3 regions of the Streptomyces sp. NPDC058619 genome follow, and region 1 is predicted to be linked to each of the others. Evidence: riboswitches for the same ligand, from Rfam matches in the RefSeq annotation. Region 1 holds a riboswitch; each other region holds the start of a gene.

Region 1 (4,268 bases):
ACTGCGACTGGTCGAGGAACGGGGTCCGGGCCGCCGCCATGTCGATCAGGCCGCGCTGCGGGATCTCCCACGCCGTGCGGTACAGCGCGCGCACCTCGGCCGGGATCCAGCCGAAGCCCTGAACCGAGCCGCTGGCCTCGCGCAGCGCCTCGCGGGTCTGGGCGTCCCACACGCCGAGCCGCTTCAGCTCGGCCACCAGGTACGCGTTGACCTGGAGGAACTCACCGCTCAGCGTCTCGCGCTTGAACAGGTTGGAGACCTGCGGCTCGATGCACTCGTACACGCCCGCGATGGAGGCGATCGTCGCCGTCGGTGCGATCGCCAGGAGCAGCGAGTTGCGCATCCCGGTCTTCGCGATCCGGGCGCGCAGCGCGTTCCAGCGCTCCGGCCAGTTCTGCTCGACCTCGTAGTGGTCGGGGTGCAGCACGCCGCGCGCGGTGCGGGTCTGCTCCCAGGCGGGGAGCGGGCCGTTCTTCTCGGCGAGGTCGCAGGAGGCCTCGTACGCGGCGAGCATGATCCGCTCGGACAGCTTCGTGGACAGTGCCTGCGCCTCGGGGGAGTCGAAGGGCAGCTTCAGCCGGAAGAAGACGTCCTGGAGACCCATGGCGCCCAGACCCACCGGCCGCCAGCGGGCGTTGGAGCGGCCCGCCTGCTCGGTCGGGTAGAAGTTGATGTCCACCACGCGGTCCAGGAAGGTCACCGCGGTACGGACGGTCTCGTCCAGGCGCTCCCAGTCGATCTCGCCGGTCTCCGCCAGGACGAAGGCGCCCAGGTTGACCGAACCGAGGTTGCAAACGGCCGTCTCGCCGTCGTTGGTGACCTCGATGATCTCGGTGCAGAGGTTGGAGGAGTGGACGACCGTGCCCGGCTCGGCGGTCTGGTTCGCCGTGCGGTTGGAGGCGTCCTTGAAGGTCATCCAGCCCTGGCCGGTCTGCGCGAGGGTGCGCATCATCCGGCCGTACAGCTCGCGGGCGGGCATGGTCTTGCGGGCCAGGCCCGCCGCCTCGGCCTTGTGGTACGCGGCGTCGAAGTCGTCGCCCCACAGGTCCACCAGCTCGGGGACCTCGGCCGGGGAGAACAGCGACCAGTCGGCGTCGGCGTTCACGCGGCGCATGAACTCGTCCGGCACCCAGTGGGCGAGGTTCAGGTTGTGCGTACGGCGCTGGTCCTCGCCGGTGTTGTCGCGGAGCTCCAGGAACTCCTCGATGTCCGCGTGCCAGGTCTCCAGGTAGACGGCGGCGGCGCCCTTGCGGCGGCCGCCCTGGTTCACCGCGGCGACGGAGGCGTCGAGGGTCTTCAGGAACGGGACGATGCCGTTGGAATGGCCGTTGGTGCCGCGGATCAGCGAACCGCGGGCGCGGATGCGGGAGTACGACAGGCCGATGCCGCCGGCGTGCTTGGAGAGGCGCGCGACCTGGTGGTAGCGGTCGTAGATCGAGTCGAGCTCGTCCAGCGGGGAGTCCAGCAGGTAGCAGGAGGACATCTGCGGGTGCCGGGTGCCGGAGTTGAAGAGCGTGGGGGAGGACGGCAGGTAGTCGAGGCGGCTCATCAGCCGGTACAGCGAGGCCACTTCCTCGACGGCCTGGACGCCGCCGGTCTCACCGTCAGGTCCGGTCTCGGCCAGACCGCAGGCCACGCGCAGCATGAAGAACTGCGGGGTCTCCACGACCTGGCGGGTGATCGGGTGGCGCAGCAGGTAGCGGCTGTGCAGCGTGCGCAGGCCGAAGAAGCCGAAGCGGTCGTCGGCGCCCTCGGCGAGCGCGTGCTCCACCAGCGCGTCCAGGCGGGCCGCGTGGGCCGCGACGAACGCGGCGGTGCGGTCGGCGATCAGGCCCTCGCGGTGGCCCACGGCGACGGAGGCGGAGAACGAGGTGGCACCCTGGCCGGCGGCCTCCCCGGCCACGGCCAGCGTCAGCAGCCGGGCGGCGAGGCGGGAGTACGCCGGGTCCTCGGAGATGAGCCCCGCGGCGGCCTCGGTGGCCAGCCCGCGCAGCTCGGCCTCGTCGGCGAGGGAGCTGCGGCCGCGCAGCGCGGCGGCGGCAACCCGGCCGGGGTCGGTGTCGGGCAGGTCGGCCGTCAGTTCGGTGAGGGTACGCAGGAGTGCGGCCCCGGGACCTTCGCCAGATCCATGAAGAGCCGTGGACGGAACGGACTCGGCGCGCGGTGCGGAAGGCGCGATGGTCACGGGGGTTGCTCTCCCTCGCTCGGCCCGGTCATCGGCGGGGCGGGGTGCGAGGGGCGCATGCGGGACAGCGCACGGGCCGGCCCGGGCAGGGCAGGCAGCTCGTGCACCGCATGGCGTCCACCGGCCCAACCGCGAGGCCCGGACGTGTCGGCGCCCGGTTCGGTCGAGCCGGGCGCGCTGTCGGCAGGTCCTCGGACTTGCAGGTACACCAATCGGTGCACTTCATACCGTTGCGGGACAGTTCCGGATTCACACCGGATTCCCCTGCGGCGACAGCAGCCCTGAGCATACATGTGGGGGCGCCCCTCTGCGGAAGGCCCCACATGTTGTGTCGGCGTGGCTACAGCTTCAGCCGGTACGTCAGCAGGGTGAGGCCCTCGACCGGCGCCCAGTCCCGCTCCGGAGTGCGTTCGAAACCGAGCCGGGAGTAGATCCGGTGGGCCCCGGCCATGCTCCGCTGGGTGGAGAGGACCATCGCGGAAACCCCCTCGATCGCCCGCGCCCGGTCCAGGCAGGCCCGCACCAGCGCCTCGCCGGCGCCCTGCCCGCGGCCCTCCCGGGCCACGGCGAGCATCCGGAACTCGGCCTCGTCCGGGGCGGCGATGTCGGCGAGCGTGCTCCCGGGCTCGGCGAAGGTCACTCCGCCGAGGATCCGCCCGTCGCGCTCGGCGACGAGCACCTCGGCCAGGGCGGCCCGGCCGGCCACGTCGCGCAGGACGCTCAGGTAGTCGTCGTTCTCGTTCTCGTCCAGATGCCCGTCGGCTAGGTAGGCCTGCGCCGTGATCTCGCCCAGCTCCGCGTATTCGGCGGGCAGCGCCGCCCTGATCACCATGTCCATGCGGTCGAGTGTGCAGGACGGGTACGGGGCGGTGGGGTACCGGGCGGGCGGGGCGGGCAGGGCGGCCCCCGTCGCGGCGCCGGAAGCCGAAGGCCCCGCCGCGGAGAGCGGCGGGGCCTTCGGGGCGGGCGGGGTCAGCAGCAGCGGAAGCCGTCGCGGGGGTCCGCCTCCCGGGCGTCGGTGCGGGCCCGTTCGAAGGCCCGGCGGGTCGGGACCGCGGCGTCCGGGTCGTGGGAGCGGGCGTGCGCGACGTACCGGTCGTACGCGGCCTCGCCGGAGAACTCCCGTACGAAGTACCGGGCCCGGGCCAGCCCCCGGCGCAGCCGCTCCACGCCGCTCAGGCCCGTACCGTCGCGGCCGGGCGCCGCCGGGCTCACGCGACCGGCTCCTTCGCCCGGCCGCCGCTGGGGTCCAGGCCCGCGGCCGCGAGCTCGGCGCGCTCCTCGGCGGTCGGGATCAGCCCGGCCGGGGCGACGATCTTCGACTCGGTCCACGGGACCTCGGAGAGCTTCACGGACGCCGGGTCGGCGATCGCCTTGAAGCAGGTCCGGGCCGCGTCCACCAGCACGATGACGATCAGGAGCGCGAACAGCACGCACAGCACGCCGTCCACCGTGGCGTTGGTGACCACGGTCTCCATCTCGCCCATGGTCTTCGCGGGCGGCAGGACCTTGTCGGCGTCGATGCCGGCCTGGTACTTGTCGCGCTGGGCGAAGAAGCCGACCTTCACGTCCTCCGAGAAGATCTTCTGATAGCTGGCGGTGAGCGTGACGGCCACGTCCCACACCAGCGGCACGCCCGTCACCCAGGCCCACCTGAGCCGCCCGGACTTGACCAGGAGGGTGGTGCAGACGGCCAGGGCGACCGCCGCGAGCAGCTGGTTCGCGATGCCGAACAGCGGGAAGAGCTGGTTGATGCCGCCCAGCGGGTCCTTGACGCCGACCCAGAGGAAGTAGCCCCAGCCGCCGACGACGACGGCGCTCGCGAACCAGACGCCGGGCTTCCAGCTGACGTCCTTGAAGGACTTGTGCACGTTGCCGAGCGTGTCCTGGAGCATGAACCGGCCGACGCGGGTGCCCGCGTCGACGGTCGTCAGGATGAACAGGGCCTCGAACATGATGGCGAAGTGGTACCAGAAGGCCTTCATGCCGGCGCCGCCGATGACGGCCGAGAAGATCTCCGACATCCCGAGTGCGAAGGTCGGCGCTCCACCGGTACGGGAGAGCAGGCTGGTCTCCTCGACGT
Region 2 (4,268 bases), on a different contig from region 1:
GCCGCGCCGGCGCCCAGGAGCGTGGTGGTGACGGCCGCTGCCGTCGCTGTGGCGGTACGCACCGCTCCAGTGTCGGCGCGCGGGCTCCGGCGGGCCACCGGAGGCGATCGCCCCGCGGGAGGTGCGGAGCTCGCCCCGCGGAGACCGGAAGCGGGGTGACCTAGCTCTCTTTCGGTGGCGTCACGGACTCCCGGGGCAGGCGGTCCTGTTTGACGGAGGGGCGCATTCACCCGGCTTTGACGTGCATTAATCGATATATCTACGGCAGAACCGGGACGAAGGTCCCGATCGGGTGGCGCACCAGTACACCGCTCCGCCCGCGCCAGTTCATCTTCCGTTCATCCAGGTTGCCTACGTTCGCCGAGCCACTGACGTCAAACAGAAGCCTGGGTAAATGGAGCACATAACGCTTCTCCTCGGGATCGTGATCATCACCGCTCTCGTGTTCGACTTCACGAACGGTTTTCACGACACGGCCAACGCGATGGCCACCACCATCTCGACCGGCGCCCTCAAGCCCAAGACGGCGGTGGCCATGTCCGCCGTACTCAACCTCGTCGGCGCGTTCATGTCCGTGGAGGTCGCCAAGACGATCTCCAAGGGCCTGGTCAACGAGGAAGGCATCCAGCCAGAGGTGATCTTCGCCGCCCTGGTCGGAGCCATCCTCTGGAACCTCGTCACCTGGCTGGTCGGCCTGCCCTCCAGCTCCTCCCACGCCCTGATGGGCGGCCTGATCGGTGCCGCGGTGGCGTCGGCCGGCATGGGCGCGGTGAACGGCAGCGTCGTCGTCACCAAGGTCCTCATCCCCGCGATCGCCGCCCCCCTGGTCGCCGGCCTGGCCGCGCTGCTGGCGGCGAAGGTCACCTACAAACTCGGCAACAGGGTCGGTGAGAAGACCTCCGCGAAGGGCTACCGCGCCGGTCAGATCGCCTCGGCCGGCCTCGTCTCCCTCGCGCACGGCACCAACGACGCGCAGAAGACGATGGGCATCATCACGCTGGCGCTCGTCGCCGGCAACGCGCTGCCCGCCGGTGCCAACCCGCCGGTCTGGGTCATCGTCTCCGCCGGCCTGGCCATCGCGATGGGCACCTACCTGGGCGGCTGGCGCATCATCCGCACCATGGGCAAGGGCCTGACCGACCTCCAGCCGCAGCAGGGCTTCGCCGCCCAGACCTCCGCGGCGAGCGTCATCCTGGCCTCCTCGACCCTCGGCTTCTCCCTCTCCACCACCCACGCCTGCTCCGGCGCGGTCATGGGTGCGGGCCTGGGACGCAAGGGCGGCGTGGTCCGCTGGTCCACCGCCACCCGCATGTTCATCGCCTGGGGCCTGACCCTGCCGGCCGCCGCCCTGGTCGCCGCCGGAGCGGAGCTCGTCATGCGGACCGGTGACATCGGCATCGCCGGCGTCACGGTCTTCCTGGTCGCCTCGTGCTTCGCCATCTGGGTCATCTCCCGCCGCCAGGTCGTCGACCACCACAACGTCAACGAGGTGGAGCCGGCCGGCGCCGGGGAGCCGGAGGCCGATGTCGTGACCACGGCCATGGCCGCCGTCACCGTCCCGCCGACCACCGCTGCCGCGGCGGCGGCCGCGGCCGACGACGACCTCCGGGCCACCATCCCGGCCGCGACGACGACCCCGGCGGCTCCGGCCGCCGCGGTCTGACCGAGATCTGCAGAGGAACGGCAGTATGAAGATCGACTGGGAAGCACTCGGCTCCGTCTTCGGGGTCAGCCTCTCCGCCACCGTCGCCCTCGTGGCCCTCTTCACCCTGGGCCTGGTGGGCCTGTCCAAGCACGAGGCCGCCACCGAGCAGGGCGGCAGCGCCACCCTGGCCCGCAGCGGGGCGTACGCCTGCTTCGCGCTCGTCACGGCGGCCGTCGCGTACGGGATCTACCTGATCGTCGCCTGAGACACCGGGCGCGCGGGCTCCCTCCGGGTTTCAACCCGGAGGGAGCTTTCGCATGACCGGCCCCGCGCCGCCGTACGCCGGCGCGGGGCCCGCATCATCCCCGCCCGCGGCCCCGCCGCAGGTCAACGGCGAGTTGACGGGCCTTCGCGGTGCGTGGTGGACTGCCCGAGCCATTACGGCGGCATGGAGAGGAAGCCGGTGCGATTCCGGCGCGGTCCCGCCACTGTCACCGGGGGCACTCGTCCGAGTGCGACCCGGGAGCCAGGAACTCTCGCCGCCGGTCACGTCGAACCAGGGCGCGGACCCTGAGTGAGGACATGCCTTTCACCATGCGTGCCGACCGCGTCTTCGCGTACGGCGCCGCGGCGGGCCTGATCGGTGACCGGATCCTCGGGGATCCGCGCCGCGGGCACCCCGTGGCCGCCTTCGGACGGGCCGCCGCCGCCGTCGAGCGCGCCCTGTGGCGCGACGACCGCGCCCGGGGGGTCCTGCACACCCTGGTGTGCGCCGGCGGCGCGACCGCCGTCGGCGTGCTCGGCGCCCGCGCCGTGCGCGCCCGGCCCGCGGCCACCCGCATCGCCCTCACCGCCGCCGCCACCTGGGCCGTCGTGGGCGGCACCTCGCTGGGCCGGGAGGCCCGCAGCATCGGCGGATCGCTGGCCGCCGGGGACGCCGAGGCGGCCCGTCAGCGGCTGCCGCACCTGTGCGGGCGCGATCCACAGGCCCTGGACGAGCAGCAGATGGCCCGGGCCGTCGTGGAGTCCGTCGCCGAGAACACCTCCGACGCGGTCGTCGGGGCCCTGGTGTGGGGCGCCGTCGCCGGGGTGCCCGGGCTGCTGGCCTTCCGCGCCGTGAACACCCTGGACGCGATGGTCGGCCACAAGTCCCCCCGCCACCTGCGCTACGGCTGGGCCTCCGCCCGGCTCGACGACGTGGCGGGCTGGCCCGGCGCCCGGCTGACCGCGCTCGCCGCCGTCCTGGCCGGCCCCGACCGGCGGGGTGCCGTACGGGCCTGGCGCGCGGACGCCGCCCGGCACCCCAGCCCGAACGCCGGCCCCGTCGAGTCCTCCTTCGCGGGGGCGCTCGGCGTGCGCCTTGGCGGCACCCTGGCGTACGGCGGCCGCGTCGAGCACCGGGCCGTGCTGAACGGCGCGGCCGGACGGCCCGTCGAGGTCGCCGACATCGAGCGGGCGGTACGGCTGTCGCGGAACGTGACCTGGCTGGCGCTGGGGGCCTGCGTGGCCGCCCGGACGCTGGCCGCGCGCGCCTTCTGCGGCTCCCACACCTCCCCCGTCCCCCCCATCTCCCGTACGAGGAAAGGTCGCCCGTGAGCGGCGCGAAGCGCGGCGGCGGACTGCTGGTCGCCGGTACGACGTCGGACGCGGGCAAGAGCGTGGTCACGGCGGGCATCTGCCGCTGGCTGGCCCGCACCGGCGTGAAGGTGGCGCCCTTCAAGGCGCAGAACATGTCGCTGAACTCCTTCGTCACCCGGGAGGGCGCCGAGATCGGGCGCGCCCAGGCGATGCAGGCACAGGCGGCCCGCGTGGAGCCGACCGCGCTGATGAACCCGGTGCTGCTCAAGCCGGGCGGCGACCAGAGCAGCCAGGTGGTGCTGCTGGGCAGGCCGGTGGGCGAGATGAGCGCCCGCGGGTTCTTCGGGACGGCCGGGGGCGCGGCCCCCGGGAAGGCGCTGCGGGGCGGCCGGCGGGAACAGCTGCTCGGCGTCGTCACGGACTGCCTGGAGCAGCTGCGGGGCACGTACGACGCCGTGATCTGCGAGGGCGCGGGCAGCCCGGCCGAGATCAACCTGCGCCGGACCGACATCGTGAACATGGGGATCGCCCGCGCCGCGCGGTTCCCGGTGGTCGTCGTCGGGGACATCGACCGGGGCGGGGTCTTCGCGTCCTTCTTCGGGACGACGGCGCTGCTGTCCCCGGAGGACCAGTCGCTGATCGCGGGGTACCTGGTGAACAAGTTCCGCGGTGACGTGTCGCTGCTGGAGCCCGGCATGGAGATGCTCCGCGGCCTCACGGGCCGGGGGACGTACGGGGTGCTGCCCTTCCGGCACGGCCTCGGCATCGACGAGGAGGACGGGCTGCGGGTGTCCCTGCGCGGCGCGGTCCGCGAGTCCGTGGTGGCTCCGCCGGTCGGCGAGGACGTGCTGCGGGTCGCGGTGTGCGCGGTGCCGCTGATGTCCAACTTCACGGACGTCGACGCGCTCGCCGCCGAGCCGGGGGTCGTGGTGCGGTTCGTGGACCGGGCCGAGGAGCTGGCCGACGCGGACCTGGTCGTCGTACCCGGTACGCGCGGCACGGTGAAGGCGCTGGCCTGGCTGCGCGAGCGGGGCCTGGCCGACGC
Region 3 (4,268 bases), on a different contig from region 1:
GGTCGCGTCCACCGAGTCGAGGGCCCACGTGACGATCGCGGCGTCCTCGGCGCTGTCGCCGTCGAACAGCCGTTTGTGCGGGGTGCGGCCCATCGCGACCACCTCCCGCACGGTCAGGTCGAAATCGGCCCCCGCGTCCTGCACCACCGCGGCCACGGTGCGGGAGAGCCGCCGCACCGGCAGCGTCCAGGCGTCCGCGCCATCCACGTGCACGCTGCCCGCGTCGGGCCGCAGCACGCGGTAGACGGTGCGCAGAAGGCTGGACTTGCCGCTGCCGTTGGGCCCGACCAGGCCGACCACCTCGCCGGGCCGGGCGCTGAGCGAGACGTCGCGCACCAGGTGGTGTGCGCCGGCGGTGAGGGTGACGCCCTCGACGGTGAGTTCTGCCGCGCTCATACCGCTCCTCGGCTCGTGGTGCGGCGGGCGTCCCGGCGCATCATCCACAGGAAGAAGGGTCCGCCGCAGAGCGCCGTCAGCACGCCCACGGGGATCTCCATGGGCGAGGCGACGGTCCGCGCCGCGATGTCGGCCCAGACGAGGAAGACCGCGCCGGCGAGCGCCGCCGCCGGCAGGACGCGCCGGTGGTCGCCGCCGACGAACAGGCGCACGATATGCGGCAGCATCAGCCCGACGAAGCCGATCGGCCCGGCCGCGGCCACCAGGACGCCGGTCACCAGCGACAGCAGGACGAACATCCGGGCCCGGAACCGGGCCACGTCCAGTCCCATGCTCGTCGCGGCCTCCTCACCGGTCAGCAGCAGGTTCAGCGACCTGGCCTGGACGAGGAGGACGGCGATGCCCAGCAGCAGGGCCGCGCCCGGCAGCCACAGGGTGTCCCACTGGACGCCGCCCAGTCCCCCCAGGGTCCAGGCCAGGACGGCCCGCGCCTCGTTGCCCCGGCCGGAGGTCAGCAGCAGCATGTTCATCACCGCGGTGAGGACCGCTGCCATGGCGACCCCCGACAACACCAGCCGCACCGAGGTGATGCGGCCGCCGGCGCGGGCCGTCGAGTACACCAGCAGCAGCGTCAGCAGCGCGCCGGCGAAGGCGGCGACCGACAGCGACAGTGCGCCGAACAGGCTCACGCCGAAGACGATCACCGCGACGGCGCCCAGGGACGCCCCGGAGGACACTCCCAGCAGGTACGGCTCCGCGAGCGGGTTGCGGACCAGGGCCTGCATGGCCGTCCCGATGACCGCGAGCCCCGCGCCCGTCACCGCCCCGAGGAGGACCCGCGGAGCCCGTACGTCCAGCACGATCGTCTCCCGCGCGCGTGACCAGGTCGGCTCCGACCAGTCGGCGCCCAGCGCGTGCGTCACGATGCCCCACACGTCGCCGGGCGGTACGTGCACCGACCCGATGGCCATGCCCGCGGTCGCGGAGACCAGCAGCAGGGCGCCGAGGACCGCGAGGGTCGCGGCGAAGGACCCGCGTCGCGGCGGGTCCGCGCCGCGGGCGTCCCGCCCGGCAGGGAAGGCGGCTGACATCGTCTTGGCGGGGGAGGGGGCCGTCACCGGAGCCGCTCGGGGTGCAGCCCGCGCGCCAGCTCCTCCACCGCGTACGGCGGCCTGACACCGACCAGGGTCGAGGTCAGCGGCACGACGACAAACCGCTTGTTCCTGATGGCCGGCACGTCGGCGAGCGCGGGCTGGGAGAGGAGGAACTCCTGCTTCTGCCGGACGCTTCCGGTGCCCGCGTAGTCGTAGATGGCGATCACCTCCGGCTTCCGGTCGACGACCTCCTCCCAGGAGACGTCACCGAAGACGTCGTCGAGGTCCGCGAAGACGTTCCGGCCGCCGGCGAGTTTGATGATCTCGGTGCCGAGGCCCTTGCCGCCGGCGGTGAACGCCGACTTGTCGCCGCTGTCGTAGACGAAGACCGGTACGGCGGGTGCGTCCTTGACCGCCTCGGCGGTCCTGGTGACGCGCCCCCGGAGGTCGGCGACGAGCTTGTCGGCCCGTTCCCCGACGCCGAAGACGCGTCCGATGGTCTGGATCTCGTCGTAGGTGTCCTGCATGGTCACCTGCTTCTTCCCGCAGTACTCGCGGTTGAGGTAGGTGTCGATGCCGGCGTCGCCGAACGCCTTGCGCGAGCGGCCCTCCTTCTCGGCGAACGCGGAGCCGTAGCCGCCGTAGACGAAGTCGGGAGCGGCGTCGAGGACGGCCTCGAAGGAGGGCTCCTTCTTCGCCAGCTCCGGTACGGCCTCGAAGTCCTGCCGCAACTCGGGCAGGACGGCCGAGTCGGGGAACGCGGTGCCGACCATACGGTCCTTCAGCCCCAGGGAGAGCATCAGTTCGGCGGGGTGCTGGTGGATGGTGACGACGCGAGCGGGCGCCTTGTCGTACGTGGTCCGTGTGCCGCAGTTGTCGATCGTGACGGGGAACCCCTGCGCGGCCGAGCCGGAAGACCCCGAAGTGCCGGACGGTTTCGCGGTGTCGGGGGAGTCCTTCGCCGAGCCGCAGCCGGTCAGTACGGCCGTGGACAGGGCCAGGGCCGCGGCGGCCGCGCGCAGGGTACGGCCGCGCCGGGCGGGCGGGCGGGGGAAAGGGGGGCGGGGCATGACGTCGTACACGTAGAGCCTCCTGCGGAGTCCGCGCTCCTCGGATCGGGCCCGCGACAGGCCAGTGTCCTGACTCCCGGGTCGGCGTCCCCCTGGCCTTCCCGCGACGGGCGCGGCGGCTCGCAGGAGGGGCGCACTCCCCGGTCACAGTGGCGGGACCGTGCCGGAATCGCACCGGCTTCCTGTCTCCCGTCGCGGTGATGACCCGGTGATATTACGTTCTGTCGGGTGGGGGGCGAAAAGGGCGTGCTGCGGCGCACCGCGGACCCCGACCGCGCTGCGGCTGCCGGACGGGGCGGAGGACCGGCCGCCGCGGCCCGTACGGTGACCCGGTGTTCGAGCAGTTGACGATGGACGTACTGTCGCCGGGGCGCAGTTTCACCGCCCCGGGCGTGCGGCTGCGCCGGTCGGCCAGCGGCGAGGACGTGGTGCGGGCGGCGGCGAGCCGCGCGGGGGCGGGGCGGGCGCGAGTGCGCGGCGGGTAGCCCGGTACGGCCCGGGGCGCATGCCCCGATGTCCGGGTCAGCGGGGGCCGGCCGTGGCGCACGGCACGCACGAGGTGGCGGTCGGGCGGGCCTCCAGGCGTTCCGCCGGGATCGGTTCGCCGCACCTCTCGCAGCGCCCGTAGTCCCCTCGGGCGAGCCGTTCCAGCGCCAGGTCGACGGCGTCCAGGTGCTCGCGGGCCCGGGCCAGGAGGGCGGCGACGTGAGCCCGCTCGAAGGCGGTGCTCGACCCCTCGGGGTCGTGCTCGTCGTCGACCGCGACCAGGGCGTTCGCCGCGACGATCCCGTCGAAGTCACGGATCAGGGCCGCGGTCCGCGCGAGGGTGTCGGCCCGGTCCGTGGCCAGCCGCTCGCGGGCGGACTCGTACCCTTCCCCGCGCTCGTGGTCGTACCCGTACCGAGGGGGCACCTCAGGGGCCGAATCGTCCATGCGTGCGACAACGCCGGTGTCCGGGCGCACATTCCTCCGGCGTGCACACGTCACGGGTGACCGGGGGCAGCTCCCTCGAGACCAGCGCGGTCGGCTCTCCTACGGGCAGACCCTCGCCGGCCTCCACGCGGCCGGAGCCCCGATCAGGCGGGCCGTACGGCCTGAGGGCGCGTACGGCCCCGGGAGGCGCGGGTGCGGCTACCCGCCGTCGGAGGCGGGGCTTTCTCCGGCGGCGCCGTGATCGGGCCGCTTCCGGTCCCCGTCCTGCCCGGGGTGGAGGGCCAGCATGTCCAGGAGTGCGGCCAGGCCGTCGTGCCCGGTGGTGTGGGCCGCGACCGCCTGACGGGCCCGCTCGCGCTGGCCGGAGCCGTCGGGCAGGGCGTCCGCGCACGCGGGCCGGCCCGTGACCGCCGGTCCGGCGGCAGCGCCGCGTCCCGCGTACGACCGGTGCTCCCCGGCGGTCGCGCACACCGCGACCGCGGCCGCCGAGCGGCGGCGGGTCCCGCCGCGGGCGACGGCGGCCCTGGTCCACTCCCACAGGCGGGGGGCGAGCTCCGACGGGCGGGGCAGGTAGGCGTTCGTCATCGCGCCCTCCTCCTATTTGCCCAGCTGTTCCGGGCCGAGCTCCTTGAGAGGGGGCCGGCGCCCCATGAGGATCTCCTTGCCGTCCTGGTCGAGGAGGTCGTTCTCGTCGCTCGCGGTGAACTCGTCGCGGTGCTGACCTGCGGTGCCGGGGCCGGGGCCGACGCTGTCGGTGTCGGTGTCGGTGGTGTCG

The links. Region 1 has a riboswitch for cobalamin ahead of ACFWTC_RS32620 (ribonucleoside-diphosphate reductase subunit alpha). Riboswitches for the same ligand answer to the same signal wherever they lie in the genome.
Region 2: linked by a shared signal. The riboswitch ahead of ACFWTC_RS02165 (cobalamin biosynthesis protein) and the one ahead of ACFWTC_RS32620 (ribonucleoside-diphosphate reductase subunit alpha) in region 1 are both predicted to bind cobalamin.
Region 3: linked by a shared signal. The riboswitch ahead of ACFWTC_RS37560 (ABC transporter substrate-binding protein) and the one ahead of ACFWTC_RS32620 (ribonucleoside-diphosphate reductase subunit alpha) in region 1 are both predicted to bind cobalamin.

What each region holds. Positions count from the first base shown of each region.
Region 1 is NZ_JBHXQN010000057.1:30,841-35,108, forward strand. It holds gene ACFWTC_RS32620 (ribonucleoside-diphosphate reductase subunit alpha) at 1-2,185, opposite strand, end outside; cobalamin riboswitch at 2,350-2,484, opposite strand; gene ACFWTC_RS32625 (GNAT family N-acetyltransferase) at 2,526-3,023, opposite strand; gene ACFWTC_RS32630 (YbdD/YjiX family protein) at 3,158-3,355, opposite strand; gene ACFWTC_RS32635 (carbon starvation CstA family protein) at 3,397-4,268, opposite strand, start outside.
Region 2 is NZ_JBHXQN010000002.1:24,176-28,443, forward strand. It holds gene ACFWTC_RS02150 (alpha/beta hydrolase family protein) at 1-62, opposite strand, end outside; gene ACFWTC_RS02155 (anion permease) at 395-1,663, shown strand; gene ACFWTC_RS02160 (hypothetical protein) at 1,689-1,910, shown strand; cobalamin riboswitch at 2,073-2,204, shown strand; gene ACFWTC_RS02165 (cobalamin biosynthesis protein) at 2,240-3,241, shown strand; gene ACFWTC_RS02170 (cobyric acid synthase) at 3,238-4,268, shown strand, end outside.
Region 3 is NZ_JBHXQN010000103.1:535-4,802, reverse strand. It holds gene ACFWTC_RS37570 (ABC transporter ATP-binding protein) at 1-396, opposite strand, end outside; gene ACFWTC_RS37565 (FecCD family ABC transporter permease) at 393-1,487, opposite strand; gene ACFWTC_RS37560 (ABC transporter substrate-binding protein) at 1,511-2,572, opposite strand; cobalamin riboswitch at 2,602-2,784, opposite strand; gene ACFWTC_RS37555 (hypothetical protein) at 2,893-3,045, shown strand; gene ACFWTC_RS37550 (TraR/DksA family transcriptional regulator) at 3,083-3,493, opposite strand; gene ACFWTC_RS37545 (hypothetical protein) at 3,692-4,078, opposite strand; gene ACFWTC_RS37540 (hypothetical protein) at 4,091-4,268, opposite strand, start outside.